3 regions of the Kitasatospora sp. NPDC004723 genome follow, and region 1 is predicted to be linked to each of the others. Evidence: riboswitches for the same ligand, from Rfam matches in the RefSeq annotation. Region 1 holds a riboswitch; each other region holds the start of a gene.
What was found. Region 1 has a riboswitch for cobalamin ahead of ABZW10_RS07285 (ABC transporter substrate-binding protein). Riboswitches for the same ligand answer to the same signal wherever they lie in the genome.
Positions count from the first base shown of each region.

Region 2: linked by a shared signal. The riboswitch ahead of metE (5-methyltetrahydropteroyltriglutamate--homocysteine S-methyltransferase) and the one ahead of ABZW10_RS07285 (ABC transporter substrate-binding protein) in region 1 are both predicted to bind cobalamin.
Region 3: linked by a shared signal. The riboswitch ahead of ABZW10_RS14030 (ribonucleoside-diphosphate reductase subunit alpha) and the one ahead of ABZW10_RS07285 (ABC transporter substrate-binding protein) in region 1 are both predicted to bind cobalamin.

Region 1 is NZ_JBEXJT010000004.1:162,209-172,225, reverse strand. It holds gene ABZW10_RS07295 (ABC transporter ATP-binding protein) at 1-714, opposite strand, end outside; gene ABZW10_RS07290 (iron chelate uptake ABC transporter family permease subunit) at 711-1,790, opposite strand; gene ABZW10_RS07285 (ABC transporter substrate-binding protein) at 1,787-2,800, opposite strand; cobalamin riboswitch at 2,853-3,058, opposite strand; gene ABZW10_RS07280 (helix-turn-helix transcriptional regulator) at 3,182-4,300, shown strand; gene ABZW10_RS07275 (hypothetical protein) at 4,803-5,342, opposite strand; gene ABZW10_RS07270 (BTAD domain-containing putative transcriptional regulator) at 5,500-7,965, shown strand; gene ABZW10_RS07265 (class I SAM-dependent methyltransferase) at 8,079-8,672, opposite strand; gene ABZW10_RS07260 (M1 family metallopeptidase) at 8,896-10,017, shown strand, end outside.
Region 2 is NZ_JBEXJT010000019.1:49,675-59,691, reverse strand. It holds gene ABZW10_RS19965 (APC family permease) at 1-68, shown strand, start outside; gene ABZW10_RS19960 (amidohydrolase) at 169-1,806, shown strand; gene ABZW10_RS19955 (TetR/AcrR family transcriptional regulator) at 1,877-2,578, opposite strand; cobalamin riboswitch at 2,682-2,920, shown strand; gene metE (5-methyltetrahydropteroyltriglutamate--homocysteine S-methyltransferase) at 3,075-5,390, shown strand; gene prpB (methylisocitrate lyase) at 5,507-6,412, opposite strand; gene ABZW10_RS19940 (MmgE/PrpD family protein) at 6,412-7,923, opposite strand; gene ABZW10_RS19935 (hypothetical protein) at 8,162-8,680, shown strand; gene ABZW10_RS19930 (amidohydrolase) at 8,719-10,017, opposite strand, start outside.
Region 3 is NZ_JBEXJT010000010.1:112,888-122,904, reverse strand. It holds gene ABZW10_RS14055 (glycosyltransferase family 39 protein) at 1-880, opposite strand, end outside; gene ABZW10_RS14050 (glycosyltransferase family 39 protein) at 883-2,712, opposite strand; gene ABZW10_RS14045 (glycosyl hydrolase) at 2,712-3,827, opposite strand; gene ABZW10_RS14040 (cellulose synthase catalytic subunit) at 3,824-5,341, opposite strand; gene ABZW10_RS14035 (hypothetical protein) at 5,565-6,413, opposite strand; cobalamin riboswitch at 6,842-6,983, shown strand; gene ABZW10_RS14030 (ribonucleoside-diphosphate reductase subunit alpha) at 7,165-9,585, shown strand; gene ABZW10_RS14025 (ribonucleotide-diphosphate reductase subunit beta) at 9,585-10,017, shown strand, end outside.

The sequences.
Region 1 (10,017 bases):
GATCATCGACGAGGTGAGCACGTCGGAGCCGGGCCCGTGGGCGACCAGCCGGCCGTCGAGCAGGACGGCGACCTCGTCGCAGTAGGCGGCGGCGAGTTCGAGGTCGTGCAGCGCGGCCACCGTGGTGATGCCCAGCCCGCGCACGGTGCCGAGGAAGGCGAGTTGGTGGCGCAGGTCGAGGTGGTTGGTGGGCTCGTCGAGCAGGAGCACCCCGGGCTCCTGCACCAGCGCCCGCGCGAGCTGGACCCGCTGGCGCTCGCCGCCCGACAATGTCGGCCAGGACCGGTCGAGCAGGTGGCCGACATCGGCCGCCGCGACGGCACCGGCGAACACCGCCCGCTCGTGGGCGTCGGCGGCGGCGTCCGCCGGCACGGGCCAGCGGCCGCGGTGCGGGGTGCGTCCGAGGTCGATGACCTGACGGGCCGACAGCGACAGCCGGGTGTCCGCCTGCTGCTCCATGAAGGCCACCTGGCGTGCTCGCCGGCGGGCCGTGAGCGCGTGGAGGTCCTCGCCGTCCAGGAGGACCCGTCCCGCGCTCGGCCGGGTCAGTCCGGAGACCGCGCGCAGCAAGGTGGTCTTCCCGGCGCCGTTGGGTCCGAGCAGACCGGTGACCCGGCCGGGGGCGAACGCGAGCGAGACCTCGTCGAGCAGCGTGGCTCCGCCGATGCGCACACGAAGTCCCTCCGCGCGCAGCCCGGCGGGCGTCGCCGTCACTGACCGCTCCCGTCGGCCCGCCCCTGGCGCCACAGCAGCCAGGCGAAGAAGGGCGCTCCGAGCCCGGCCGTGATGACGCCGACGGGGATCTCCCGGTCGGGGAGGACCGAGCGCGCCACGATGTCGCTGCCCACCAGGAGGGAAGCGCCCACCAGCGCCGACACGGGCAGCAGGAGGGCGTGGCGCGGGCCGCAGACGAGCCGGACCACGTGCGGTACGACCAGGCCGAGGAAGCCGATGACGCCGGTGCTGGCGACCAGGCACGCGGTCACCAGCGCGGCGGTGGCGACGAGGAGCCAGCGGGTGCGCTCGACGTGGACGCCGAGGGAGCGGGCGGCGGTCTCGCCGAAGGCGAAGGCGTCCAGGTCGCGGGCCGAGGAGGCCAGGACCGTGACACCCGCCAGCGCGACCGCGGTCAGGAAGACGGCGGTGGGCCACCGCACGCCGGCGACCGAGCCCAGCGTCCACTCCATGACACCGCGCGCCGCGTTGCGGTCCCCGAGGACCAGCACGACGAACGAGGTGTAGGCCCCGCACATCTGTCCCACGGCGATGCCGGCGAGCACGGTCCGGGTGGTCGGCAGCGACCGGGTGCGCGCGCCGGCCAGTGCCAGCACGACGACGGCGGCGATCAGGGCACCGGCGAAGGCCGCCGTCGCCACCGCGCCGGTGCCCACGGCGCCGGACACGCCGACGCCGAGCACGATCACGGTGACCGCGCCGGCGGCGGCTCCGTCCGAGATCCCGAGCAGGAAGGGATCGGCCAGGTCGTTGCCGGTCAGCGTCTGCAACACCGCGCCGCAGACCGCGAGGCCGGCGCCGGTGGCGGCCGCTCCCAGGACCCGGGGCAGCCGCAGCTGCCAGACGATCTGGTCGTCGAGCAGCGTCACCTGCGGGTCGCCCAGCCCGAGACGGCGCACCACGACATCGATCACCGTCCGGACCGGCTCGTGGTGCGAGCCCACGGCCAGGCCGAGGAGCACGGTGGTCAGCAGCAGGGCCGCGGCGACGGCCAGGGCCGCCGCCGCGCGGCCCGGACCGGCGGACCGTACGGCGCTGCGGGCTGCGGTGGTCATGAACCCGGGCGCAGCTCGGCCAGCCCCTCGGACACCCGGGCGGCGCCGTCGGCGAGCCGCACGCCGGGGGTCGACTCCGAGAACGGCACCACCACGAAGGCCTTGCGCTGCACGGCGGTGAGCCTGCTCAGCACCGGGTCGTTCTCCAGGTAGTCGATCTTGGACTGGGCCGTGTCCGAGTCGGCGTCCGCGAGCACGATGGCGTCCGGGTCCGCGGCGACGACCTTCTCCCAGCTCACGTTCTGCCAGCTGCCGGGCAGGTCGCCGAAGACGTTGCGGGCGCCCACGGCGTCGAGCACGAGCTGAGGTCCGCCGTGGCCGGCGCCGACGTAGGGCGTCTTGGTGTCGGAGTCGAACCAGAGGATCTTCAGGTCCTTGCCCGCGGCCGCCGCCGTGAACCGGGCCAGCTGCTGCTCCTGCTGGCGCTGGATCTCGGTGGCCCGCTCCGCGACGCCGAAGACCTTGGCGACGTCGTTCAGTTCGCCCCACATCGCCTGCCAGGTCGTCGGCGGCACCTGGCTCTTGTCCGAGCAGCCGAACGGGGACAGGTACGACGGGATGCCCTGGCCGCGCAGCTCCTCCCGGGTGCCCGCGACCTTGTCGGTGAACGCGCTGGAGTAGGAGGCGTACAGGAAGCCGGGACGGGCCGCGAGGAGCTTCTCCTTGGTCGGATAGCCCTTGGAGAGCACCGGAACGGAGTCGTAGGCCGCCTTCCACTTCTCCGGGACGGCGTCGTCGAGGTAGGCGGTGCCGGCCATGCGGGACTGCAGGCCGAGGGCCAGGGCCACCTCGGTGGCACCCTGGTTGAGCGTCACCAGCCGGTCGGGCGGAGCGCCGACCGTCACGGTGGTCCCGCAGTTGTCCACGCTGACCGGCTCGGCACTTCCGGTCGTCGCACTGGACGCGACGGGCGCGGGGGCGCCCGCGCAGGCGCTGAGCACGCCGGTGAACAGGACGGCCGCGACCGTCCGGCCGACACGCGTCGGGCCTGCGGGGCGTGCGGAACGCATGGATCGGAACGGGCGCGGCAGAGCGCTGGGCACGTGTTCTCCAAAACCCTCGTGGAACATGTCGCGCCGTGGCCGGTCTCCTGGCTTCCGCATCGACACACCGCAGCCGACCTTCCCGGGCGGCTCTTCCAGCCCGCCCAGTGGTCCTGACCGCTGGCAGAGCCGGTCAGCGAGGGCCGCGGTACTCCGCGGCAACAGTGGCGAGGGCCGCACCGGACTCAGACCGGTTTCCCGAACACCATGGCGATTGCAAGGTATCAGGCGTGGTCAGGTCGGTGCCGGCCGGCACCTGGCGCGACTGCCGCACTTCCTCGGTCGGTGGCGACCGGCGACGTCCCAGGACTGTGGGGAGTACGCCAACTTCGGCCCTATGGTAAAGAGATGACCTCATTCCGCGACAGGGAACGCCGCATGATGGGAGAGATCGACGATCTGGCGGCGGCGAAGCTTCCGCTCGAACAGTTCTTCCGGCAGCTCCTCACCGTCCTCGGGCCCGCTCTCGGATCCGAAGCGGGCTGCCTGCACGGGGCCGATCCGGTCACCGGCTTCCTGACCTCCACCGTTGCCGAGGGCCTGCAGCCGACCGCCTTCGAGCACGCCATCCGGTTGGAGATGTGGTCCGACGACACCACCCGGTTCGTCGACATCCGGGCCGCCGGCCGCGTCGTGGAGACCGTCCACCGCGCCACCGGTGGCCGCCCCGAACGCAGCGTGCGCTACCGGGAGCTGCTCGCCGAGTTCGGACTGGGCGACGAGCTGCGGATGAACTTCGACGTCGGCGGCGGGCGGTGGGGAGCCGCCGCCTTGATGCGCGAGGCCGGTTCGGCGCCCTTCGGCGCGCGCGAGCAGAGACTGGCCGAACGGGCCGCCCGGGCGGTGGCCGCCGCCCTTCGCGACTATGCGCTGCCCGCCGCGGGCGGCCCTGACGGACAGGACGTCCGAGCGGACCCGCAGGACGGACCGTACTGGCTCGGGGTCGCCGTCATCGGCCCCACCGGTCAGCTCACCTCCGCGGACTCCGGGGCCCGGCAGCTGTTCGAGGAACTCTCCGAGCCGCAGTACCGCCCCGCCGGAGTACCGACCGCGCTGGTCTACCTCTCGGAGCGGGCCCGCACCCACGTGCCCTCCGCGAACGCGGGCGCCCACGCCTGGGCCCGGCTGCGCCGTCCCAGCGGCCAGTGGCTCGCCGTCCGCGCCTCGCTGCTCGACCAGAGCCCGCGGGGCAGCGTCGCCCTGGTCGCCCAGCCCGCGAGCCCGGTCGACGTCATCCCGCTGTCCCTGCTGGCACACCGGTTCTCCCCCCGCGAGCAGGAGGTGGTGCTCCAGGCAGTACGGGGCCTGAGCACCAGGGACATAGCCCACCGGCTCTTCCTGAGCCCGGCCACCGTCCAGGACCACCTGAAGTCGGCCTTCACCAAGACCGGCGTCCGCAGCCGCCGCGAACTCGTCGCGCTCCTCGCGGCCCCGTACACCGCCGGACTCGGCCGTCCCCCGGCCTGACGCCCCCACCCGGCCGGTCCCGCCCCGGAACCCGGCACGCGCCCGGACAGCACGCGGGCCCCAGGTCACTGACCTGGGGCTTGGTCGTTGAGCGGTCCGCAGCAGGTCGTCCTCCTACCACAGGGAAGAGGCGTCGCGCCCCCTGCAAACCTGGGATGTCACCGGTCGCCGCCGGATGGGAGGGTCTGTCCCGGCGCCGCCCCTGCGACGGGGTCCGCCCCGCACCCATGACACCTTCCCGGCAGAGGAGTTCCTGCCCCGTGCCACGCGCCCCTCACCCCGGAGTCCCCGCCGGCCGACGAGACCCCCGCCCTGCCTCCCGTACCGCCGAGGAACCCCGAACGCCGGACGGCCCGGCCACCCGAGGGTGACCGGGCCGCTCGTACGGGAGCCCTCACGCCGTGCCCCGAGGGCTCCGGGCCGGCACCGGCACCGGCACCGTAGGCGGTACCGCCGGGCGGACTGCCCACCGCCCCGCCCGGCCGTCACCACCGCGCCGCCGTCAGTTCCAGGGGTTGGCCTGCTGGTCGTTGATGGCGGTCCAGAAGCGGGCGTTGGGGCTGATGTTGCCGTACGCCCAGAAGCTCCACCCGCCGACGTACTCCAGGTTCGGGCCGTAGCGGCCGTCGTGGAACTCGGCCTGGCGCCAGCCGATGCCGAAGGACGCCTGGCAGACGCTGTTCGCGGCGGCCTGGCTGTTCAGTCGCGAGCCCTTCACCGGCTGGCTGAGCGCGACGGTGCCGCCGGACCAGCCGCTGTAGAAGCCGATGCTGATGCCGTCCGGCGCCGGGCTGTCGTCCACGTTGATGCAGAGGACCGGCAGCGAGACGGACGGCAGGGTGTCGCCGTTGTACGGGTCGCTCGGCGTCGAGTGCTGGGGGCCGCCGACCTGGACGGTCCCGTCCGGGCCCGTCGCGAGCACCTGCCAGGTCATCCCCTTGTGGGTGGCCGGTCCGGCGGCCTGCGCGGTGCTCGCCGAGAGGGGTACGAGGGCCAGGCCGAGTGCGACGGCCAGGGCCGCGGCCTGCTTCATGCGCTTCATCCAACTGCTCCTTGAGTGTGGGGGAGCCGGCCCAGCGGGGCCGGTGGGAGAAGACTCCCAACCGGATGCACAAAGTCGACACGAGTCCGTCATGAAATGGTCACAAGCCTCGAAGGTGCCCGGGCGCCTCGACGTCGGCCAACCACGGGAGGGACACATGGAGTTCAAGATCCTGGGGCCACTGGAAGTGTGGGCCGACGACGGTCGGCGGACCCGGACGGAGGGCGCCAAGCAGGAGCGGATGCTCGGCACCCTGCTGCTGAACGCCGGGGCCGTCGTCCCGGTGGCCCGCCTGGTCGACGCGGTCTGGGACGACGAACCGCCGGCCACGGCCCACCGCCAGGTGCGGAACCTCGCCGGGCTGCTGCGGCGCAAGCTCGCCGCCGCGCACGACGGGTCGCCGGTGCTGCTCACCGACGGCCCCGGCTACCGGATCGCACCGGACGGCCACCAGGTGGACGCCCTGACCTTCGCCCACCGGGTGTCGGTGGCGCGCCGGCTGGCCGAGCGCGGCGAACCCGCCGCAGCCGTCCAGGAGTTCCGGTCGGCGCTCGGCCTGTGGCGCGGCCCGGTGCTGGACGGGCTGTCCGGCAGCCTGCTGGCGGCCGGCTCGGTGGCACTGAACGAACTGCGGCTCACCGCCTGGGAGAACTGCCTGGACCTGGAGGCCGAACTCGGCCGGCACCGGCAGACCGTCCCGGAGCTGACCGCGCTGGTCGCCGAACACCCGCTCCGGGACCGCTTCGTGACACAGCTCGTCCGGGCCCTGCACCGGGCGGGCCGACAGGCCGACGGGCTCGCCGCCTACCGCCGGTTCGCGCGACAGCTGGCCGACGAACTCGGCCTCGATCCCGGACCGGAACTCCAGGTGCTGCACCAGGAGTTGCTGAAGGGCGGGCCCGCCCCGGCGGTGCGCTCGCCCGGGACCCGGCAGCAGGTGCCCAGGCCCGCCCAACTGCCGCCCGCGCTGGCCACCTTCGTCGGACGGAGGGCGGAACTCGCCGTCCTGGACGGCCTCGCCGACCCGGCCGGCCCGGTCGTCGCCGCCGGCATCGGCGTGGTGACCGGCGGCGCCGGGACGGGCAAGACCGCCCTCGCCGTGCACTGGGCGCACCGGGTCCGCGAGCGCTTCCCCGACGGTCAGCTCCACCTCGACCTGCGCGGGTACGCCTTCGGCCCGCCGCTGGCCCCGTACGAGGCGCTGGCCCGCTTCCTTCGGGCCCTCGGCACCGACCGCGAGCAGATACCCGGCACCATCGACGAGTGCGCCGCCCTGTACCGGTCGCTGCTCGCCGACCGCAGGGTGCTGGTACTGCTCGACAACGCCCGCAACGCCGAGCAGGTCCGCCCGCTGCTGCCCGGTTCGGCGGGCTCGCTGGCCCTGGTGACCAGTCGGGACGGGCTGGCCGGGCTCACCGCCTGCGACGGCGCCCGGCGGCTGGTGCTCGACGTCCTGCCCCAGCCCGAAGCCGTCGAAGTGCTCGCCCGGATCACCGGCGTCGACCGCACCCGCGCCGAACCCCGCGCCGCCGCCGAACTCGCCGCCGCCTGCGGTCACCTGCCGCTCGCCCTCGGCATCGCCGCGGGCCGCCTCGCGGAACGACCCCACCGCACCCTGGTGGACCACGCCGCCGAACTGCGCGACGCGGAGGACCGTCTCACCGCGCTCCAGATCGACGGCGACGCCACCTCGGCCGTCCGGGCCGCCTTCGACCTCTCCTACCGCGCCCTGCGACCCACCGCCCAGCGGCTCTTCCGACTCCTGGGCCTGGCCCCCGGCAGCCGCATCAGCACGGCCGCGGCCGCCGCGCTCTCCGGCTCGGCCCCCGCCGCGACCGGGCCGGTGCTCGAACACCTCGCCGCCGCCCATCTGCTCAACCCCGCCGGCCCGGACCGCTACCGCCTGCACGACCTGCTGCGCTGCTACGCCGCCGAACGCGCCACCGCCGAAACCGGTCCCGCCGACCGCGCCGCCGCCCGGGAACGCCTCTGCTCCTGGTACCTGCACCACGCGGAGGCGGCGGCCCGCCTGCTCACCCCGCAGCGTCGGCGCCTGCCGCTCACCGCCGCCGGCCCCTGGTACGAGCCGCCGGGCTTCACCACCCCGGCCGAGGCACGGCAGTGGTGCGAGAGCGAGCACCCCCAGCTGATGGAGACCGTCCGGTACGCCGCCGAGCACGGCCTCGACGGCCACGCCTGGCAGCTGCCCGTGGCGCTCTGGGGCCACTTCCAGGCCGGCCCGTACCTGGCGGACTGGATGGCGGCGGACCGGTCGGCGGTCGCGGCGGCCCGCCGGATCGGTGACCGCGGCGGCGAGGGCCACGCCCGCAACGACCTGGCCACCGCCCTGAGCGCGCAGGGCCGGCACGAACCCGCCCTCGGCGAACTGCGCACGGCCCGCGCGCTGCTGGCCTCGGTCGGCGACCGCGCGGGCGAAGCCCACGTGCTCGGGAACCTGGGCCACCAGAGCCTGCTCACCGAGCAGTACGAGGCCGCCACCACCTACTTCCGCGAGGCCCTCGCGATACTGCGGGAACAGCCCCCGCAGAGCCGCGACGAGCGGGCGATCGACAACTGCGAGGCCGGCCTGGCCATGGCCGGCCGGTTGTGGCCTGTCCGATAGATGATCACCTGGCCGGGACGCGGCGCCGGCGTCCGGCGGCGAGGCGGCGTGGTCATGGTGGGGGAGTCGTCCTGGAGGTCTCCCGGGGGGCGGCCCCGGGAGACGGGGGAACCCTAGGCGCGGCTCAGGACCCAGACGCCGTAGGTGTCGTTCGCGGGATGCAGCTGGTAGGTGCCCGCTCGCAGGTCGACCCGCAGTCCGGCGGCGGCCAGATCCGCCTCGAACTCGGCCGCGGTGTAGTTCCTGGCGTGCGGCGGCGGGTCCTGCAGGTGGAAGCCGACCAGGATCCGGCCGTTCTCGCCGAGCACGTCGCGCATCGCGCCCAGCGCCCTGCGCTCCGTACCCTCGGCGAGGTAGACGAGGACGTTGCCCACGCAGACGACCAGGTCGAACGGGCCGTCCTCGGGACCGAGGCCGAGAATGTCGCGTTCCTCGATCGGCAGCCCGGGGTAGGTCTCCCGGGCCTGCCGGACCAGGGCCTCGTCGGGCTCGATCGCGACCACGTCGTGCCCCCGGCGCAGGAGGGCCGCGGCCACCCGGCCCATGCCGGCGCCGGCGTCGAGCACCCGGGCGCCGCGCCGCAGGAGCGTGTCGGCGAGCCGGGCCTCGCCGTCGACGTCCTCGCCGGCGGCGATGAGCTCGGCGAACCGTTTGCCGAAGCTCCCGCTCTGCCCCGCCTCCTGCCAGCGGGTTCGCCGCGTCGTCATCGGTATCGGTTCTCCGGGTGGCGGCGTGATCCTGTCCATGTCCGCATCCTAGAACCACGGCCCCGACGTCGGTCGCGGCGCCGAGGCGCCCGCCCACGTGCGCCGACGGGAGGGGCGCCGCCGGGGCCTCTTCATGAAGTTCTCACCATCGGGGAGTAGCGGGGCGGTCGCCGGGACAAGGATCGGTTCGACCCGATCGTTCCGGTGATCCCTGGAGGACCACGTGCGCAAGAGGTTGATCGCTTCTGCCGCCGGTGCCCTGAGTCTGTTCCTGGCCGTCCCCGCCTCGGCTTCCGGCTTCCAGCCGGGTGCGGACGGCCTGGGGGACCCGTACTACCCCACCCTCGGCAACGGTGGGTACCGCGTCTCGCACTACGACGTGCGGCTGAAGTACCAGCCCGCCACCGACGAGCTGGAGGGCACGACGACCATCCTGGCCACGGCCACCCAGAACCTCTCCCGGTTCAACCTCGACTTCGCGCTGAGGGTCTCCGAGGTCCGGGTCAACGGGCGGCTCGCCACCTTCGCCACCAGCGGCGATCAGGAGCTGGAGATCACTCCGGCCCGGCCGCTGGCCAGAGGATCCCAGGCCACCGTGGTGGTGCGCTACAAGGACGTGCCGTCGACCGTGGAGAAGTACGGCGGCTACACCGCCTGGCGCCGCACCCCGGACGGCGCGGTGGTGGCCGGCGAGCCCGTGTCGGCGGGCTGGTGGTTCCCGAGCAACGACCACCCGAGCGACAAGGCGACCTTCGACGTCTCGGTGCTGGTGCCGGACGGCACCCAGGTGGTCAGCAACGGCGTGCTGACCGGCACCGCCTCGCGGGCGGGCTGGACCCGCTACAACTGGCGCGAGGACAAGCCGCAGGCCACCTATCTGGCGACGCTGGCGATAGGGAAGTTCGACATCAGCCAGGACACCACGGCCAGTGGGCTGCCGGTCTACAACGCCTACAGCAAGGACCTCGGGGCGAACGCGGGCGCGGCCCGGGCGAGCGTGGAGCGCACCGGCGAGCTGGTGGACTGGCTGAGCGGCTACTTCGGCGCCTACCCGTTCAGCTCGGTCGGCGGCGTCGTGCCCAACGTCCGGAGCAGCGGAGGCCTGGAGACCCAGACGCGGGTCTTCTACGGGCCCGGGCTGTTCGCGCGGGGATCCAACACGTCGGTCGTCGTGCACGAGTTGGCCCACCAGTGGTACGGCGACAGCGTCTCGCTCTCCCGCTGGAGCGACATCTGGCTGAACGAGGGCTTCGCCCAGTACGCGCAGTTCCTCTGGTCCGAGCACGAGAACGAGGGCACCGCGCAGGAGCTGGCCGACTACATCTACGCCTTCTACCCGGCCGAC
Region 2 (10,017 bases), on a different contig from region 1:
GCCTGCCCGCGGCGGCCTGGGCCCGCTGGCGGCGGCGCTCGCCGTACTTCCTCGGCGGCACCCGCTGACCTCGTACCACCTGAACCGCCTCGCACCACCCCGCAGGACTCCGTACCACCGCGCACGACCCCGCACGACCCCGTACCACCCGAGAACGGAGCACCACCCATGACCAAGGCCGATCTGGTCTTCACCCGCGGCCCCGTGCACACCGGCGACGCCGCCCGGACCCGGGCGACCAGCCTGGCCGTGACCGGTGGACGGATCACCGCCGTGGGCCACGATGAGGTCCGCGAGCTGATCGGTCCCGGGACCGAAGTCGTCGACCTCGCCGGAAAGCTGCTGCTTCCCGGCTTCCAGGACGCGCACGTCCACGCGGTCTTCGGCGGCGCCGAGCTGGCCGCCTGCGACCTCACCGGCACGGTCGGCGTCACCGACTACCTGACGCGGATCCGCGACTACGCCGAGGCCCACCCCGAGCAGGAGTGGATCACCGGCAGCGGCTGGTCGATGGAGAGCTTCGACGGCGGCCTGCCGTCCCGCCAACTGCTCGACAGCGTCGTCGCGGACCGCCCGGTCTACCTGACCAACCGCGACCACCACGGCGCCTGGGCCAACACCCGGGCCCTGGAGCTGGCCGGCCTGGACCGCGACACCCCCGACCCGGCCGACGGACGGATCGAGCGGGAGCCCGACGGCACCCCGAGCGGCACCCTCCAGGAAGGCGCCACCGCCCTGGTGGCCCGGCTGCTGCCGCCGGCCACCGCCGCCGACCGGCTGGACGGGCTGCTGCGCGCGCAGCGGCTGCTGCACTCGCTCGGCGTCACCGGCTGGCAGGACGCCCTGCTCGGGGAGTTCAACGGCCAGCCCGACCCGTCCGACGCCTACCTGGCCGCCGCGCGCTCGGGCGCGCTGACCGCCCGGGTGACCGGAGCGCTCTGGTGGGACCGCGACCGGGGCGCCGAGCAGATCCCCGAACTCGTCGAGCGGCGCGCCGCGTTGGCGCACGGACGGTTCCGGGCCGGCTCGGTGAAGATCATGCAGGACGGCATCGCGGAGAACTTCACCGCCGCCATGACCAGCCCCTACCTCGACGGCTGCGGCTGCGCGACCGCCAACTCCGGCCTCAGCTTCGTCGATCCGCTCGCCCTGCGCGGGTACGTCACCGACCTGGACGCACTGGACTTCCAGGTGCACTTCCACGCGCTGGGCGACCGGGCGGTGCGCGAGGCGCTGGACGCGGTCGAGGCCGCCCGCACCGCCAACGGCCGGCGCGGCACCCGGCACCACCTGGCGCACCTCCAGGTGGTCCACCCGGACGACGTGCCGCGTTTCGCCCGGCTCGGCGCCGTCGCCAACATCCAGCCGCTGTGGGCGGCGCACGAGCCGCAGATGGACGAGCTGACCATCCCCTTCCTCGGCCCGGAGCGCGCCGCGTGGCAGTACCCGTTCGGCGCGCTCCAGCGGGCGGGCGCCACCCTGGCGGCGGGCAGCGACTGGCCGGTGAGCAGCCCGGACCCGCTGGCCGGACTGCACGTGGCCGTCAACCGGAGGGAGCCGGACGCCACCGACGACCGGGTGTTCCTGCCCGAGCAGCGGCTCGACCTCGCCTCCGCGATCGCCGCCTACACGGCCGGCTCCGCGCATGTGAACGGCGTCGACGACGCGGGGGTGCTCGCCCCGGGCCGGTGGGCCGACCTGGTCGTGCTGGACCGCGACATCCTCACCGGCCCGGCCGACGGGATCGCCGGGGCCCGGGTCCTGCGGACCTACGTCGGCGGCGAGTTGGTCCACGCGGCCGACTGACCCGGCCCGGCCGCCCGGCGCCCGAGCGTCAGCCGTCCGTATCCCCCGCCCGCCCGGCCGGCGGTCGCGCTCAGCGCGCCGCCAGCCGGGCCTCGACGGCGTCCAGCAGCAGGTCCAGTGCGAACGGGTAGCCGCTGCGCCGCATGTCGGCGGCGAGCAGGTGCGCGGTGGCGGCGATGTGCGGGTTGGCCGCGGGGTCGACCCGCGCGTACGAGGCCTGCCAGACCCTCAGGTCCGCCGTCTGCGCGGCGGCGGGCAGGGCGAGCGCGGCGGCGTCCAGCGCGGCGAAGCCGAGGCTCTGGTCGACGAACGCGTGGTAGATCCGCACGGCCTCCGGGTCGGGGAATCCCGCGGTGCGCAGCACGCCGAGGATCGCCTCGACGGCGGCGATCTCGTGGGTGCGCCCGGTGGTGCGGTGGGCGGCGAGCAGGGCGGCCTGCGGGTGGGCCTGGTAGCTGGCGTGGATGCGCAGACCGATCGCCCGCAGGTCCGCCCGCCAGTCCCCGGTGGCCCGCCAGCCCTCCTGGGCGCGGCCGATCAGCTCGTCCGCGACGGCGAGCAGCAGGTCGTCCGCGCTGTGGAAGTAGCGGTAGACGGCGCTGGGATCGGCCCCCAGCGCGGTGCCGAGCCGGCGTACGGTCAGCGCCTCCGCTCCGTGCTGCCCGATCAGCCGCAGGGCCGTGCCGACGATCAGCTCGTGGGAGAGCACCACCCCCTGCTTGGTGGGCCGTCGGCGCCGCCGCTGGGGTTCGGGCACTACGCGTTCGCTCATCCCGGCAGGCTACGACAACGTGCTTGACGTAGCACAGGGGCGCGACGGTACCGCTGGACGGACGTTCGGGGATATCCGGGTGACGGGGCGGCCACCCAGCCTCTAGGCTGGCCGGGCAGCTGGTTCGTCCTGTCCGCCAGACAGGACGTCGTAAGAGGGAACCCGGTGACGCCTTTCGACTGGCCAGTCCGGGACTGCCCCGCAGCGGTGAGTGGGAACGAACGCCGTCATACGCACTGGACCCGGGACGGGTCTGGGAAGCGACGGCCAGTAGGTGTCCGCCCTCGACGAGGGCGGGCGTGCCCGCGAGTCCGAAGACCTGCCCGCTGCCCGTGCGCGACCGATCGCGCGCGGCCATCCCGGTGACCTCGTGGGCGGGTCGGCGTGCAGACCAGGCGGAGCCGTGCGCAGGCGCGGGTGCCCGTCCGGTCCGTCACCCCTTCGTGCCCCCGTGTCGTCGCCGGGTCCAGGAGACAGGCTCGCGAAGGAGAGTCCCTTGACCACGAAGTCCGCGGCCGCGGCGACCACGGCCACCGTCCACGGCTACCCCAGGCAGGGCCGTAACCGGGAACTCAAGAAGGCGATCGAGGGCTACTGGAAGGGCACGGTCACCGCCGACGCCCTCCACACCGCCGCCGCCGGACTGCGCCGGGAGAGCTGGCGCAGGCTCGCCGAGGCCGGCGTCCACGAGGTCCCCACCGGCGACTTCTCGCTCTACGACCACGTGCTCGACACCACCGTCGCCGTCGGCGCGATCCCCGCCCGCCACCGGGCCGCCGTCGAGGCCGACCCGCTCGACGGCTACTTCGCCATGGCGCGCGGCACCCAGGAGGCCGCGCCGCTGGAGATGACCAAGTGGTTCGACACCAACTACCACTACCTGGTGCCCGAACTCGGCCCCGGCACCGCCTTCACCGCGAACTCCGGCAAGCCGGTCGCCGAACTGGCCGAGGCCCTGGCGGCCGGCCACCGGGCCCGCCCGGTGCTGGTCGGCCCGGTCAGCTACCTGCTGCTGGCCAAGCCCGCCCCCGGCGTGGCCGGGGACTTCCAGCCGCTCACCCTGCTGGACCGGCTGCTCCCGGTCTACGCCGAGCTGCTGGCGGACCTGTTCGCGGCCGGCGCCGAGTGGGTCCAGCTCGACGAGCCGGCGCTCGTCCAGGACCGCACCCCGGCCGAGCTGAACGCCGCCGCCCGGGCCTACCGCGACCTCGGCGCCCTCACCGACCGGCCCAAGCTGCTGGTCGCGAGCTACTTCGACCGCCTGGGCGAGGCCCTGCCGGTGCTCGCCAAGGCCCCCGTCGAGGGCCTGGCCCTGGACTTCACCGGACCGGCCGCCGCCAACCTGCACGAGCTCGCGGCCGTCGGCGGACTGCCCGGCAAGCGCCTGGTCGCCGGTGTCGTCGACGGCCGCAACATCTGGATCAACGACCTGGAGCGGTCGCTGGCCACCCTGGCCACCCTGCTCGGCCTGGCCGGCCACGTGGACGTGGCGCCGTCCTGCTCCCTGCTGCACGTGCCGATCGACGCGACCGCCGAGCGCGACCTCGACCCGCAGATCGCCCGCTGGCTCGCCTTCGCCCGGCAGAAGGCCGAGGAGGTCGCCCTGCTCGCCCGCGGCCTGCGCGAGGGCACCGGCGCGATCACCGCCGAACTCGCGGCCAACCGCGCCGACCTGGCCTCCCGCGCCACCTCACCGATCACCCGCGACCCCGCCGTGCGCGCCCGCACCGCCGCCGTCACCGGGGCCGACGCCCGCCGCACCCAGGCCTACCCGCGGCGCGCCGAGGCCCAGCACGCCCGCCTCGGCCTGCCGCTGCTGCCGACCACCACCATCGGCTCCTTCCCGCAGACCGCCGAGCTGCGGGCCGCCCGCGCCGACCTCACCGCCGGGCGGATCGAGGCCGCCGCCTACCGCGAGCGCATCGAGGCCGAGGTCCGCGAGGTGATCGCCTACCAGGAGAAGGCGGGCCTGGACGTCCTCGTGCACGGCGAGCCCGAACGCAACGACATGGTCCAGTACTTCGCCGAACAGCTCACCGGCTACCTCGCCACCCGGCACGGCTGGGTGCAGTCCTACGGCACCCGCTACGTGCGGCCCCCGGTCCTCGCCGGCGACATCTCCCGCCCGCACCCGATGACCGTCGACTGGTACCGCTACGCCCAGGACCTCACCGACCGCCCGGTCAAGGGCATGCTCACCGGCCCGGTCACCATGCTCGCCTGGTCCTTCGTCCGCGACGACCAGCCGCTCGCCGACACCGCCCGCCAGGTGGCGCTGGCCCTGCGCGACGAGGTGACCGACCTGGAGGCCGCCGGCGCCGCCGTCGTCCAGGTCGACGAACCCGCGCTGCGCGAGACCCTGCCGCTGCGCACCGCCGACCGCCCGGCCTACCTGGAGTGGGCCACCGAGGCCTTCCGGCTCGCCACCTCGGGCGTGCGCGCCGACACCCAGATCCACACCCACATGTGCTACGCCGAGTTCGGCGCGATCATGACCGCGATCGACGACCTCGACGCCGACGTCATCTCCCTGGAGGCCACCCGCTCCCACATGGAGGTGGCCGGCGAACTGGCCGCCGCCGGCTACCCGCGCGAGGTCGGCCCCGGCGTCTGGGACATCCACTCCCCGCGCGTGCCGAGCACGGAGGAGGCCGAGCGGCTGCTGCGCGCCGGGCTGGCGGCGATCCCCGCCGAACGGCTCTGGGTCAACCCCGACTGCGGCCTGAAGACCCGCGGCTGGACCGAGGCCCGCGCCTCCCTGGAGAGCCTGGTCACCGCGGCCCGCCGCCTGCGCGAGGAACTCGCCGGCTGACGCACAGCCGGGAGGGCGGGCGCCCGGTGTGCCCGCCCTCCCGGCCGTCGTGGTCCGGGTCGCCCGTACCGGTGCCGATGACGTCGAGGTGCGCTCGGGGGTGCTGCTGCCGCCCGTCAGGCGCCCGGCGGCAGGGTGGCGTCGAGGACGGCCGTGTCGAAGGCCGTGTAGTCGGCGTAGCCGAGGAGTTCGTAGAGCCGGGAGCGGGTCTGCATCCGGGGGAGCAGGGCGGCCTGGGTGCCGTCGGCGGCGAGGGTGCGCAGTCCGTCCTCCATGGCGCCCATGGCCAGGCGCAGCAGGGTGACGGGGTAGAGCGCGATGTCGTAGCCGAGGTCCTGCAGGGTGCGGGCGTCCAGCAGCGGGCCCTTGCCGAACTCGGTCATGTTGGCGAGCAGCGGGACGTCCACGGCCTTGCGGAACGCCTCGAACTCGGCCTCACCGGCGAGGGCTTCGGGGAAGACCGCGTCGGCCCCGGCGTCCACGTAGGCCTTGGCCCGGTCGATCGCCGCGGCCAGGCCCTCGACCGCGCGGGCGTCGGTGCGGGCCATCAGCAGGAAGCCGGGGTCGCGCCGGGCGTCGACGGCGGCCCGCAGCCGGCGGGCCATCTCCTCGCGCGGTACGACCGTCTTGCCGTCGAGGTGGCCGCAGCGCTTGGGGGCGACCTGGTCCTCCAGGTGCAGCCCGGCCAGGCCCGCGTCCTCCATCAGCTGGACGGTGCGGGCGGCGTTCAGCGGTCCGCCGAAGCCGGTGTCGGCGTCGACGAGCACGGGCAGGTCGGTGACCCGGGTGGTCTGCTGGGCGCGGGCGGCGACCTCGGTGGCGGTGGTCAGGCCGATGTCGGGCAGGCCGAGGTCGGCGGCGAGCACGGCGCCGGAGAGGTAGGCGGCCTCGAAGCCGAGGTCCTGGACCAGCCGGGCGGTGAGCGGGTTGAGCGCGCCCGGCACGGTCAGCAGCCGTCCGGTGGAGAGCCGTTCACGCAGGGCGCGGCGGCGCTGGGCGGGCGTGGTGCGGGTGTGCAGCATCAGAACAGGCCCTTCGGCAGGGTCTCGTCGTACTCGCGCACGGCCGGGGTGTCGACGGCGGGGAACAGCTCGTCGAGGTCGGTGGCACGCAGTTCGGCGAGGTTGTCGGCGGCGTCCAGGAAGCGGCCCTGGGCAGCGGGGGTGACGAGGCCCTCGGTGAGGGTGCGGAACTTGCGCCCGTAGGCGGGCCGGTCGAAGGGGCGGGCGCCGGCCGGGTGGGCGTCGGCGACCGCGAGCTCCTCCTCGATCACGGTGCCGTCCTCCAGGGTGACGACCGCCCGGCCGCCGAAGGCCCGCCGCTCCGGGTCGGGGTCGTGGTAGCGGCGGGTCCACTCCGGGTCCTCGACGGTGCTGATCCTCCGCCAGAGCGCCACGGTCTCGGGGCGGGTGGCCCGTTCCGGGGCGTAGGAGCGCTCGTGGTGCCAGGTGCCGTCCTCCAGGGCGACGGCGAGGACGTACGGGGCGGAGTGGTCGAGGGTCTCCCGGCCGGCCTTCGGGTCGTACTTCTGCGGGTCGCCCGAGCCGGAGCCGATGACGTGGTGGGTGTGGTGGCTGGTGTGCAGCACGATCGAGCGCACGGCGGTCGGCGGCCCGATCCGCTCGCGCAGCCGCCGGGCCAGGTCGATGACCGCCTGGGCCTGGTACTCGGCGGCGTGCTCCTTGGTGTAGGTGTCCAGGATCGCCCGGCGAGGCTCGCCGTCCTCCGGCAGCGGGACCCGGTAGTCCGACCGCGGGCCGTCCAGCATCCAGGCCAGGAAGCCGTCCTCGCCCTCGTAGATCGGGGAGGGGGACTTCTCGCCGCGCATCGCCCGGTCCACCGCCTCGATCGCCGCCTTGCCGGCGAAGGCCGGGGCGAACGCCTTCCAGCTGGAGATCCCGCCCTTGCGGGACTGCCGGGTGGCGGTGGTGGTGTGCACCGTCTGCTGGACGGCCTGGTACACCGTCTCCGTCGGCAGCCGCAGCAGCGCGCCGATGCCGCAGGCGGTGGCCGCGCCCAGATGGGCGACGTGGTCGATCCGGTGGGTGTGCAGGGACATACTCTTCACCAGGGCGACGTGCACCTCGTAGGCGGCGACGACGGCGCGCAGCAGGTCGGCGCCGGTGCGGCCGGTGTGCTGGGCGGCGGCCAGCAGCGGCGGGATGTTGTCGCCGGGGTGGGCGTAGTCGGCGGCGAGGTAGGTGTCGTGGAAGTCCAGCTCGCGCACCGCCGTGCCGTTGGCCCAGGCCGCCCACTCGGGGGAGACCCGGGTGAGGCTGCCGAACACCCGGGCGCCGGGCGCGGCGTGGTGGGCCTGCGCGTGCGCCTGGGCGCGGGCGACCGCGACCGGCCGGTGCAGCAGCGCGGCGACGGCCACCGCGGCGTTGTCGATCACCCGGTTGACGGCCATCCCGGCGCTGTCGGGCTCCAGTTCCTCGGTGGCGGTGGCCACGGCGGCGAGCCGCCAGGCGAGCTGCTCCTCGCGCGGCAGGCGGTCGGCACTGGGGTGGACGCGGACGCGGTACTCGATCACGGGGCTCCTCGTGGGGGGCTTCGGCGGAACGGTCGCAACCGCCGTCGCGCGCGTGGCGACGACGCGTCACGCGCGCAGCGGCGACTGCACAACGGCGACTGCACGGCGACTGCACGACGAGCCTTCCCGACGACGGCGCCCGTGGCGAGCAGGCCACACCCGTCGTCCGGGCGGGTAGCCTGCCCGGGTGGTCCATGGATTCGGGGTGACGGAGTTCCAGCTGGTGCTGCTGCGGCGGATGGCGGACTTCCGGCCGGAGCTGGTCGAGGACGCCGTGCGCCGGCTGGGGGCGAGCCGGGCCGGGATGCGCGAGGCGAACAAGCGGTGGCAGGCGATGCAACGCGCGCCGGGGTTCCCGTCCGGCGCGCGGCGCTATGCGGCCGTGCTCGGCCCGCCGGAGGCGGAGCAGGCGCGGCGGATCGGGGACCTCGCCTGCACCGCGCGGCAGTGGGCGCTGCCGCTCTGGCCCGGGCTGCGCTTCGAGGTGCTGGTCGGCCCGGGCGGGGCGGAGCTCAACGCCTGGCTGGTGCGGGCGCCCGGCACCCCGGCGCCGGTGCCGCGCACGCTCGAGGAGCTGACGCCGTGGAGCTGCGTGGTGGCCGACGTCGGCGCCGCCTTCCCGCCCGCCGTGCCGCGGGAGGGCAGCGCGCCGACCAGGTTCCGGCTGGACTTCACCGCCCCGGACGCCGGGGGCCGACCCCGGGCCTGCACGGCGGACTTCACCTGGGGGCTGCTCCAGGAGGTGCGCCCCGCCTGAGCGGGCGGGCGTCCCAGGGGGGTGTCTCAGCGGGTGTCTCAGCGGCGGTGCACCGTGCGTCCGCCGACCACGGTGCGTTCCGGCAGCAGCGCGCGCAGCTCGTCGACCGGGCAGCTCAGCGGGTCGGCGGGCCACAGCGTCAGATCGGCGAGCGCGCCCGGGCGCAGCGAGCCGCGCTCGGCGCTCTCGCCGGTCAGCCGGGCCGCGGCCACGGTGTGCAGGGCGATCGCCTCGGCGCGCTCGATCGCGTGCTCGGCGCCGAGCACCCCGGCGACCGTGGCGCGGGTGGTCATGCCCCACACCGAGAGCATCGCGCCGTACGGGCCGACCGGGAAGTCCGAGCCGGCGGAGAGCTGCGCCCCCTCGTCGAGCCACTCGCGCAGCGGGAACAGCGCGCCGGTGCGTTCCTCGCCCCAGGCGCGCCGCTGGGCGGGCGCGCCGTCGTGCAGCAGCGGGTGCTGGACGGTCACCGGGATGCCGAGCGTGATCGCCCGGGCCCGCTGATCCGCCCGGGCGAGGCCGCCGTGCTCGACGACCAGCGTGCCGGGCGGCAGGCCGGGGCAGCGGGCGAGCACGTCCTCGTAGACGTCCAGCAGGGTGCGCAGCCCGCGGTCGCCCCAGGCGTGCACGCCGACCCGCAGGCCGCGTCCGACGACCCGCTCGACGGCGTCGGCCAGCTCCTTCGGCTCCCAGAGCAGCCGTCCGTGGTAACAGGGCCGCCCCTGGTAGGGCTCCTCCAGCGCGCCCGCCTCGAAGCCGCCGTCGATGCCGAACTTGACGCCCCAGACGGAGAGCCGGTCGTCCTCGTGGCCGGCGGCGCGCCAGGCGAGGACCCGGTCCAGCAGCGCGTCCACCTGCTCCGGCGTGCGGAGGGCGAAGCCGGAGACCAGGGCCCGGACCCGGACGGCGAGCGCGCCCTCGTCGCGGGCGGCCCGCAGCACCTCGAGGTCCTCGACCGGGACCAGGCAGTCGCGGACGGTGCCGATCCCGGTGGCGGCGTACCCGGCGGAGGCGGCGCGCAGGCCGTCGATCCGCTCGGCGAGCCCGGGCCGGGGCAGCACGCGGTCGGCGAGTTCGGTCGCCTTGTCGATCAGCCGGCCGGTGAGCCGGCCGTCCGCGTCGCGTTCGATCACGCCGCCGGGCGGGTCGGGGGTGGCGGCGGTGATCCCGGCGAGCCGCAGCGCCGCCGAGTTGAGCACCATGTTGTAGGCGCCGCGGCGGACCAGTACCGGGTGGTCGGCGGTGGCGCCGTCCAGTTCCCCGGTGGTGGGCAGCCGCTGCTCGGCGAGGTTCACCTCCTGCCAGTTGACGGTGGTGCGGATCCACTCCCCGGCGGG
Region 3 (10,017 bases), on a different contig from region 1:
TCCAGGCGATCTGCCCGCTCTGCCCGGCGCCGAGCAGCAGCAGCGGGCTCAGCAGCAGTACCGCCCCCGCCGAGGCCAGCGCCCAGCGGCCGAGCAGCACCCAGCGGGCGCCGTCCTCCTCCGGCGCGGCCGGTGTGCGGCGGAACTCCCGGGCCACCAGCAGCAGGTGGGCGGGCAGCACCATCAGCGTCACCAGGTGGGTCAGCCCCATCGCGACCACGGTGAGCCCGTAGCCCGCCCAGCCGAGCAGGGCGGTGCGCGGCGCGGCCGGCAGCGGCCCCGGACGGGCCTGGACCAGCCGGGTGAGCACCAGGGTGCTGCCGACGGCCGCCAGCACCGCGAAGGCGTACGGCCGGGCGTCCTGGCCGTACCAGGTGACCGCGGGGCAGAGCGCGAACACCAGGCCGCCGAGCAGTCCGGCCCGCGGGGAGAGCAGGCGCCGGCCGAGCAGCGCCAGGCAGCCGGCGGCGGCGGTCATGGCGAGCGCCGAGGGCAGCCGCAGCGCGGCCTCGGAGTCGCCCGCCACCGCGGTCCACAGGTGGAGCAGCACGTAGTAGGGCGCCAGCACCAGGTCCATGTTCCCGAGCAGCGCGCCGAGGTCGGACCAGGACAGGCCGGCCGCCCACCAGGAGGCGTGCTCGTCGCGCCAGAGCTGGCGGTCCCCGCTGCCGTAGAGGCAGAGCGCCAGCGCGAGCAGCGCCGGCGGCAGGGCGACGCCGAGCGCGGCCCGCCACTGCGGGACCCGCTCGTCGGCGTCCGGCGGCGGCACCGCCGGGGCGGGCGGTGCGGCCGGCGCGGGCGGGAACGGGGGCTTCGGCGGGTGGCTCGGCGCCGGCGGCTGGTTCGCCGCCGCGGCCGTCGCCCTGATCGGGGTGGTCATCGCTACTGTTTGACCCAGATCCGGTAGTACCCGGTTCCACCGACGTGTGTGAAGGGAATGCGCCCGAGCAGCCGGTAGTGCGGGCTCTGCCCGATCGCCTCCGCCACCACCCGGTCGGTGTCCGGGGTGGCGACGCCGTCGAGCACCACCAGGTCGAACCAGCCGTCCGCGATGGCGGTCCGGTAGCCGTCGTCGCCGGTGTGCAGCGCGCCCGCCCGGTCGACGTACCCGATGCCGTAGGTGGAGGTCCACTGGCTCTGCAGCGTCAGGTCGCGGGTGTAGTAGACCGGGACGTTGTCGGCCGAGGCCAGGTAGCGGCCGGTGCTGGTCACGTGCTGGCGGACCACCTCGGTCATCCGGGTGGAGTCGGGCCAGGTGTCGAACCGCCAGGTCGACTGGGTGAGTCCGAGCGCCAGCGTCACCACCCAGAGCAGGATGCCCAGTTGCGGGTGGCGGAAGTGCGGGCCGACCAGCCGGGCCAGGCCGATGCCGGCCATCGGGGCGGCGAACAGCAGGCCGAAGCCGAGGTGCTTGTACAGCGCCACCGAGGTGTTGAGGTGCATCTGGTAGGCGGGGGCGAGCAGCGCGGTGCCGGTGAGCAGCAGGCCGAGCAGGATCCGGCGGCGGCGGCCGGGCCCGGTCATGGTGCGCACCAGCGGCGACTCGTTCATCCGCCCGCGCAGCGCGTACGCGACCGCGCCGCCGACCGCGGTGACGAACATCAGGCCGCCGAACTCCACGCACTGGCGAGCCAGTTCGGTCCACGGCTCGGTGCCGTGGGCGCGCTGGGTGGTGGTCGCCCGAACACCCTTGAGGACGTCGGTGAAGGTCATCCCCAGCCAGAGCAGGCCGCCCGCACCGCCCGCGAGCAGCAGTCCGCGCAGCAGCGGCTGGCGGTTGCGGTCCCGCCGCCCGGTCAGCACCGCCAGCAGCACCAGGCTGGGCAGGTAGAGCGCCGAGGCGTACTTCAGCCCGACCGCCAGCACCGCGAACGGGGCGGCGAGCAGGACGGCCGCCGCGGGCGCCCGGTCGGTGCGCACCACCAGCCAGATCGCCAGGGCGAGCAGCAGCACCGCCGGGGCGTCGTAGGTGGCGAAGAAGCCGAGCACCACGGTGGACTGGGTCACCGCGAACATCGCCGCGGCGCCGAGCGCCACCCGCTCGTTGAACAGGCGCCGGGTGAAGCCGTAGAGCACGGCGGTCGAGCCCAGCATGCAGGCCAGGCTGAACAGCCGCACGCCGAGCATGCCGAAGTGGTTCTCCAGCACCGCGGCCGCGATCGGGTACAGGGTCGGCGCGCCGGAGAAGTAGGTGTTGTAGTCCTTCGGGACGGGGGTGCCGTAGAGCCAGTGCGAGAGCTGCGCGTGGCCGGCGTACATGTAGAGCGCCTCGTCCTGGAACGCGGTGTTCGACAGCCGGACGGACATCGCGGTCTGGATCAGCAGGATGCCCAGCAGCAGCGCGCGGCTGATCCACGAGCGGCGGCGGCCCGGGTCGAGCGTCCAGCTGGCCTCGGGGACCGGCGGCAGGGTGTAGCCGGGGCCCTCGGGGCGCTCGCCCTCGGACGGGTCCTCCTCGGCGAGGGCGTCGGCGTCGGGCCGGTCGTCCTCGGCCGGATCGTCCTCCGGCGGGTCCTCGTCGATCGGGTCGCCCTCGGCCGGGCCGTCCCCGGCCGGGTCCTCGGTGAACCGCCCGCCCTCCTCGGGCCGTTCCCCGTGGTGCGGGACCGGCGGCGACGGCCGGCGGCTCTCGAACCACGAACCGCCGGTGTCGGGTACCCGGACCGGCGCGTCCTCGGCGATGCGGTTGCGGGGTGTGGGGATGGACGTCATCAGGGGCTCTTCACATCGAAGCTGTAGCGGCCGTCGGACACCGCCTGCTTGAAGGCGTTCTGGGACTGCGGGTCGCCCTCGATCCGCCAGTCGACCTCCTTGTTGAGGTTGAACCAGATGAAGCCCAGGCAGTCGGGACGCTTGATCACGTTCGCGGCGAGGTTGTAGATGTCGGACACCTTGCGGGTGCCCGGCTCGGAGCCCGTCTCGGCGATGATCCACGGCTTGTTGGTGAAGGTGCGGATCTGGGTGAGGGTGGGCGTGTAGAGGGTGTCGAAGGTGCCGGCCTCGAGGTGGGTGTAGTAGGCGACGATGCCCACCCAGTCCACGTAGGTGTCACCGGGGTAGTACGGCTTGAGCGCCACCGTCGGCACCGGGTTGATGCTGTTCGGGCTCCAGACCCAGATCACCTGGCCGACGCCGAGCTGGGTGAAGACGTCGTGCAGGTGCTGGTAGGCGGCGACGAAGTCGGCCGCCGTGGTGGTCTTGGTGCCCCAGTCGTACCAGGTGCCGTTGAACTCGTGGGCGAAGCTGATCGCGACCGGCACATTGGTGTTGCGCACGGCCGCCGCGTAGCGCTTGACGTAGTCGTCGTGCTTGCCGGCCGCGATGTCGGCCAGCGGCGTCTTGTAGGGCTCCCAGGCGATGAACGGCAGCGCGCCGCCCTGCCAGGCGTTGGTGACGCCGTTGACGTCGTACTCGTCGCCCCAGCCCGAGTAGTACTCGACGATGTTGGGCCGCTTGCCGATCCGGCCGGCGAACTCGTCGACGCCGGCCATCGACTGCGGGGCGCCGTCGACGGCCACGCCCAGGTACTTGTTCGCCGGCTTGAGCAGCGGGCGGACGTCGTAGGGCAGCTTGGCGTCGGCGGTGGCGGTCCTGGTCGGCGTGGCCGGGGCGGTGCCGGCCGTGCTGCCCGCGGACGGGCTGCCGGCGGCCGTGCTCCCCGCGGAGGGCGCGGCGGCGGCGCCGGCCGCCGCCGCGGGGCCCAGCGGCTTCTCGGCGAGCAGGTCGCAGGCGGCCAGCGGCAGCACCAGCAGGGCCGCCGCGAGGGCGCGGAACAGTGCGGCACTCGCCCGGCGGCCGGCGCCGGCGGTGCTGGTGGGGAGGCTCATGCCACGGCGTCCTGGGATCGGGGCTGGATGAGGATGCGGCCGACCGTCACCGCGTAGAACAGTCCCGAGGAGAGCACCAGGGCGAAGTCCAGCGGGTACAGCGTGAACATCCGGTAGACCGCCGCGACCACCCAGATCAGCGCGGTGCCCCCGCCCCAGACCACGATGCCGGCCCAGAACCGCCGCTGCCGGTTCCTGGCCTTGCCGGAGCCGGTCGGCTGCCAGCCGCGCTGGCGCCCGCGGATCAGGTCCCAGACCGCGAAGAAGTGCGCCCAGCCGTACATCATCCGGCCCGCCCAGGCCTCCAGCCGGTACGGCGCCCGGTGCCAGAGCGGGAAGATCAGGGTCGCGTACACCAGGCTCGGGATGACCAGGACCAGGTGCTGGACCTGCAGCAGGTCCGGCCGCCAGAGCAGCAGCATGATCGGCAGCATCGGCAGCGCGAAGGTCAGCAGCGCGGTGTGGATGTAGTAGAGGAACCCGGAGACGTAGCAGAGCCGGGTGGTGAAGTCGAGCCTGGTCTGCCAGAACTTGCGGCTGGTCATCAGCGACATCGAGCCCATGCACCAGCGGTACTGCTGGTTCTGGAACGCCGCGGCGTTGTCCGGGCAGACGCCGGTGGACAGGGCCACCGGGATGTACTGCAGGTCCCAGCCGAGGGCCCGCAGGTCGAAGCCGGTGTGCACGTCCTCGGAGTGGGCGATCAGCGTGGTGCCGCCGTTCTCCACCAGCGCGGCCCGCCGGTAGACGGCGCAGCTGCCGACGCAGATCGCGCCGTCGTTGCGCTGCCGGGCGACCTGGACCGAGCGGTAGAACAGCTCCTGGATGGCGCCGGCCCCGCGCTCGATCCAGTTCTGCGAGTCCAGCACCCGGAAGAACTGCGGCGACTGGACGATGCCCAGCTTCGGGTCCCGCCGCAGGTACGGCAGCACCTCGTGCAGGAGGTCGTGCCGGGGCGCGAAGTCGGCGTCCAGGATGAGGATGAACTCGCCGTCCGAGCGGCCGAACCCGTAGTGCAGGTTGCCGGCCTTCTTGAACCAGCCGCGGTTCTCCCGCACCCCGTACCGGAACCCGAAGTCGGCGGCCATCGCCTCGACCTCCGGGCTCGCCGCGTCGTCCAGCACGTACGGCATGACCAGGCCCGGGTAGTGCTCGGCCAGCTTGCGCACGTACGTCCAGGTGTTGTGCAGCACCTCGATCGGCTCGCCGCAGACCGGCAGGAAGACGTCCACCGTCGGGTACTCGGCGGGGTCCCACTGCCGCACCAGCCGGCGGTGCTCCCTGATGTCGAAGTTGGGCGTGAAGCTGTTCACGCGCAGCGACACCACGTAGTAGACGACCGTGAAGAGCAGGAACGGCACACAGAGCCAGAACCACGACCCCAACAGGTACAGCTCGGCCTGACTGAGCACCAGGCAGCCGAAGCTCACCATCGAACAGAGGGTCAGCACCCACTGGTGGCGGATGGTGTAGCTGTACTTCTCCTGCGAAGTGGGCGGCGCCGGCAGCAGCATGTCCGGAACGGGCTCGCCCGTTCCGCGCCTGCGGCCCGCCGCTCTGCGCCGTCTGGTGGTCGCATTGGCGGCAGCGCTCACCGCGCGGTACCTCCTGCTCGCTGATTCCCCGTCCGGGCGGCCACGGGGGGCCACATCCCTCCCCCGAGGGCGGTCATCCTATCCGACCGCCTCGGCCGTCCCCCGACCGACCACCCCTGGGCCGCCGCCCCCTGACCGACGGTCAGCCCGCGCGCGAACCCCGGGCCAGCAGCACGTCCTTCGTACGCCCCGCCAGCGAGACGGCGGCGGCCGCCGCGAGCTGGTCGCTCTGGTCCTCGCCCTGCTTCAGCGAGCCGGCCACCGTGAAGTAGCCGAAGCGGCCGATCGCCGCGTGCGTCTCGGCGCAGCCCGACTTGTCGGTCACGCAGAACATCGCGACCCCGGTGCCGGACAGGCCCTGGATCAGGCCCGCGTGCCGGCCGAGCGCCCGGTCCGCGCCCGCCTTGTTGTCGAAGACCGCGACGCCGACCGTGACGGCGCTCTCGCCGTTCACGTACGTCGCGCGGACCAGCGAGCGGCAGGTGTCGTCGCCGAGCGCGAGGCCGAGCCCGCCGGTGGTCGCCTTGGAGCAGGGGGCGGTCGCGCCGGTCACCTGGCGGGTCCACACCTTGCCGTCGACGGTCCGGGTCTGGTCCGGGAACAGCGTCGCGGCGTCGACCGGCAGCCTGTCGGTGGCGGCGTCGGAGATCACCGCCAGCGCCTGCTCGGTGGGGGTGGCCGTGGCGGACGGGCTGCCGGCCGTGGTGGACGCGCTCACGATCGGCTTGGGGTCGACGCCCTTGTCGCGGCCGTTGATCCACACCGCGGCCCCGACGACCCCGCCGACCAGGACGGCGGCCGCCACCACGGCGCCGATCCACCGCCGCTTGCGGCGGCGGGACTCGGAGGCGTGCCGGTCCGCCATCGCGTTCCAGTCCGGCTCGGTCGCGGACGGCGCGGGCGCGGGCGGCTGGGCCCCCTGCTGGGGCCACTGCGGGGCGAACGGGGTCGGCCCACCGGCCACCGGCTGCGGCTGCGGCGGCTGCGACACGGGCGGCGGCCCTGGCTGGGGCGCGGGCACCGGCCCCGGCTGCGGGTACGGCACCGTGCCGGACGGCAGGTGCGGCACCGCCGGCGGAGGAGCCTGCGGCGGCACCCCTCCCGGCTGCGCGTACGGCGTCGGGGGCGGCCCGAAACCACCGGGCGGCGCCACCGGCGGCTGCCCATGCTGCGGCACCTGCCCCGGCGCACCAGGCTGCTGACCCTGCTCCGGCGGCACGGCCCTACCGGCCCAGTCCCCCGGAGCGCCCGTTCCCTCGCTCATGTGCCGAGATCGTAGGGCATGCACCGGACGAGAGGCCGATCGGTGACCAATCCGTTTCAGAACACGGCCCCGCGCAGGCGCCCACGGGACCGTCCCGGTACCACCGGTCATGGGAGCAACACGCCACGCTGCACAAGATGTGGTGTCGCATCGAGCGAGCACCACTAGATGTATGCTCGTCCCTGCTGTCGACGCAGGGGAACCCGGTGCGAATCCGGGACTGCCCCGCAGCGGTGTGCGGCCGCCTCCCCAGGCACGCCGCGAGTCCGAGTACCTGCCGACGGCGTGCCGAAGCCTCCCCGCAGGGGCCATGGCACCAGCACCACCTTCCGGGCCTCGCGGGCGGGCCGGGGACGGCACGCGCGGCGCCTTCGGGCCCGTGTGGCGAGTTCCCCTGCCCCGAACGGCCCGGTACCCGATGCACCGCCGCCGACCGCCGCCAGGAGAGAGCGCCTTGACCACCGCTGCCTCAGCCACCCTGCCCGCCCAGGGTTCCAGCTCCGCCCCCGCCGACCCGACGGTCTCCGACCCCGGCGGTGCGCTCCTGCGCCTCCTGACCGACCGCAGCACCGACCTCCCCCAGGTCGACCCCGGCCATGTCGCCGCCGCCGCGCTGCGCGGCCGCCACGCCGGATCGGACTTCGCCGAGCTGCGCGGGCTGGCCGTCGACGCCGCCGCGTCGATGATCGCCGAGGACCCCCAGTACTCCAAGCTCGCGGCCCGGCTGCTCGCGCTGGAGATCGTGGACGAGGCGGCGAGCCAGGGCGTGGTCTCGTTCTCCACCTCGATCGCGGTCGGCCACGCCGAGGGCCTGATCGGCGACACCACCGCCGACTTCGTCGCCAAGCACACCGCCGCCCTGGACGCCCTGGTCGACCCCCGGGGCGACGACCGCTTCGAGTACTTCGGCCTGCGCACCGTGCAGTCCCGCTACCTGCTGCGCCACCCGATCACCCGCAAGGTCGTCGAGACCCCGCAGTACTTCCTGCTCCGCGTCGCCTGTGGCCTGGCGGTCGGCGACAGCGAGCAGTCGGTCGCCGAGGTCGCCGAGCTCTACCGCCTGATGAGCCGGCTGGAGTACCTGACCTCCTCGCCGACCCTCTTCAACTCCGGCACCCGGCACCCGCAGATGTCCAGCTGCTACCTGCTGGACTCCCCGCTGGACAACCTGGACTCGATCTACTCGCGCTACGCGCAGATCGCCCGGCTGTCCAAGCACGCCGGCGGCATCGGCCTGTCCTACTCCCGGATCCGCTCCCGCGGCTCGCTGATCCGCGGCACCAACGGCAAGTCCAACGGCATCGTGCCCTTCCTGCGCACCCTGGACTCCTCGGTCGCCGCCGTCAACCAGGGCGGCCGCCGCAAGGGCGCGGCCTGCGTCTACCTGGAGACCTGGCACGCGGACATCGAGGAGTTCCTGGAGCTGCGCGACAACACCGGTGAGGAGGCGCGCCGCACCCACAACCTCAACCTGGCGCACTGGATCCCGGACGAGTTCATGCGCCGGGTCAACGCCAACGCCGACTGGTCGCTGTTCTCCCCCGCCGACGTCCCCGAGCTGGTCGACCTGTGGGGCGAGGAGTTCGACGAGGCCTACCGCAAGGCCGAGCTGGCCGGCAAGGCCGTGCGCACCATCCCCGCGCAGACCCTCTACGCCCGGATGATGCGCACCCTGGCGCAGACCGGCAACGGCTGGATGACCTTCAAGGACGCCTCCAACCGCGCCGCCAACCAGACCGCGCTGCCGGGCCGCACGGTGCACAGCTCCAACCTCTGCACCGAGATCCTGGAGGTCACCGACGACTCCGAGACCGCCGTCTGCAACCTCGGCTCGGTCAACCTCGGCGCCCACGTCGCCGAGGGCGCGTCGGCCGACGACCTGCTGAACGCGCTGGACTGGGACCGCCTGGACGCCACCGTCCGCACCGCCGTCACCTTCCTCGACCGCGTGGTGGACATCAACTTCTACCCGACCCCCGAGGCCGGCGCCTCCAACTCCCGCTGGCGCCCGGTGGGCCTCGGCGTGATGGGCCTGCAGGACGTCTTCTTCAAGCTGCGGATCGACTTCGACTCCGCCGAGGCCGCGCGGCTGTCCACGCTCATCGCCGAGCGCATCATGCTCACCGCGTACGAGCGCTCCGCCGACCTGGCCGAGCAGCTGGGCCGCCACGAGGCCTACGGCGAGACCCGCGCCGCCCGCGGCGAGCTGCACATCGACCACTTCCCGAGCGCCGCGCCCGAGTGGGCCGACCGCTGGGCCGCGCTGCGCACCCGGATCGCCGGGACCGGCCTGCGCAACTCGCTGCTGCTCGCCATCGCGCCGACCGCGACCATCGCGTCCATCGCCGGCGTGTACGAGTGCATCGAGCCGCAGGTGTCCAACCTGTTCAAGCGCGAGACCCTGAGCGGCGAGTTCCTCCAGGTCAACCCCTACCTGGTGCGCGACCTCAAGGAGCTGGGCGTCTGGGACCAGCAGACCCGCGACGCGCTGCGCGACGCCAACGGCTCGGTGCAGGAGCTCGGCTGGCTGCCCGCCGAGGTCCGCTCGCTCTACCGCACCGCCTGGGAGCTGCCGCAGCGCGCGCTGATCGACCTGGCCGCGGCCCGCATGCCGTACATCGACCAGAGCCAGTCGCTGAACCTGTTCATGGCCGCGCCGACCATCGGCAAGCTCAGCTCGATGTACGCCTACGCCTGGAAGGTCGGTCTGAAGACCACCTACTACCTGCGTTCGCGCCCGGCCACCCGGATCGCCCAGGCCGCCTCGGGCACCGCCCGCGCCGCCGCGCCCGTTCCGGCCGACACGATCCCGGCGAGCACGCCGACCCTCACCCCGGAGGAGGAGGCCGCGCTGGCCTGCTCCCTGGAGAACCCCGAGTCCTGCGAGGCCTGCCAGTAATGAGCTCCGAAGACCGCGACAAGATGCTGCTCGACCCCGGCTTCGAGCTGACGCTGCGCCCGATGCGCTACCCGTCGTTCTACGACCGGTACCGCGACGCGATCAAGAACACCTGGACCGTCGAGGAGGTGGACCTCCACTCGGACGTCGCCGACCTGGCGAAGCTGAGCGAGGGCGAGCGCCACCTCATCGGCCGACTGGTCGCCTTCTTCGCCACCGGGGACTCGATCGTCTCCAACAACGTGGTGCTGAGCCTGTACAAGCACATCAACTCCCCGGAGGCCCGGCTCTACCTGAGCCGGCAGCTGTTCGAGGAGGCCGTGCACGTCCAGTTCTACCTGACGCTGCTGGACACCTACCTGCCCGACCCGGAGGACCGCAACGCGGCCTTCGCCGCGGTGGAGAACATCCCCTCCATCCGCCAGAAGGCCC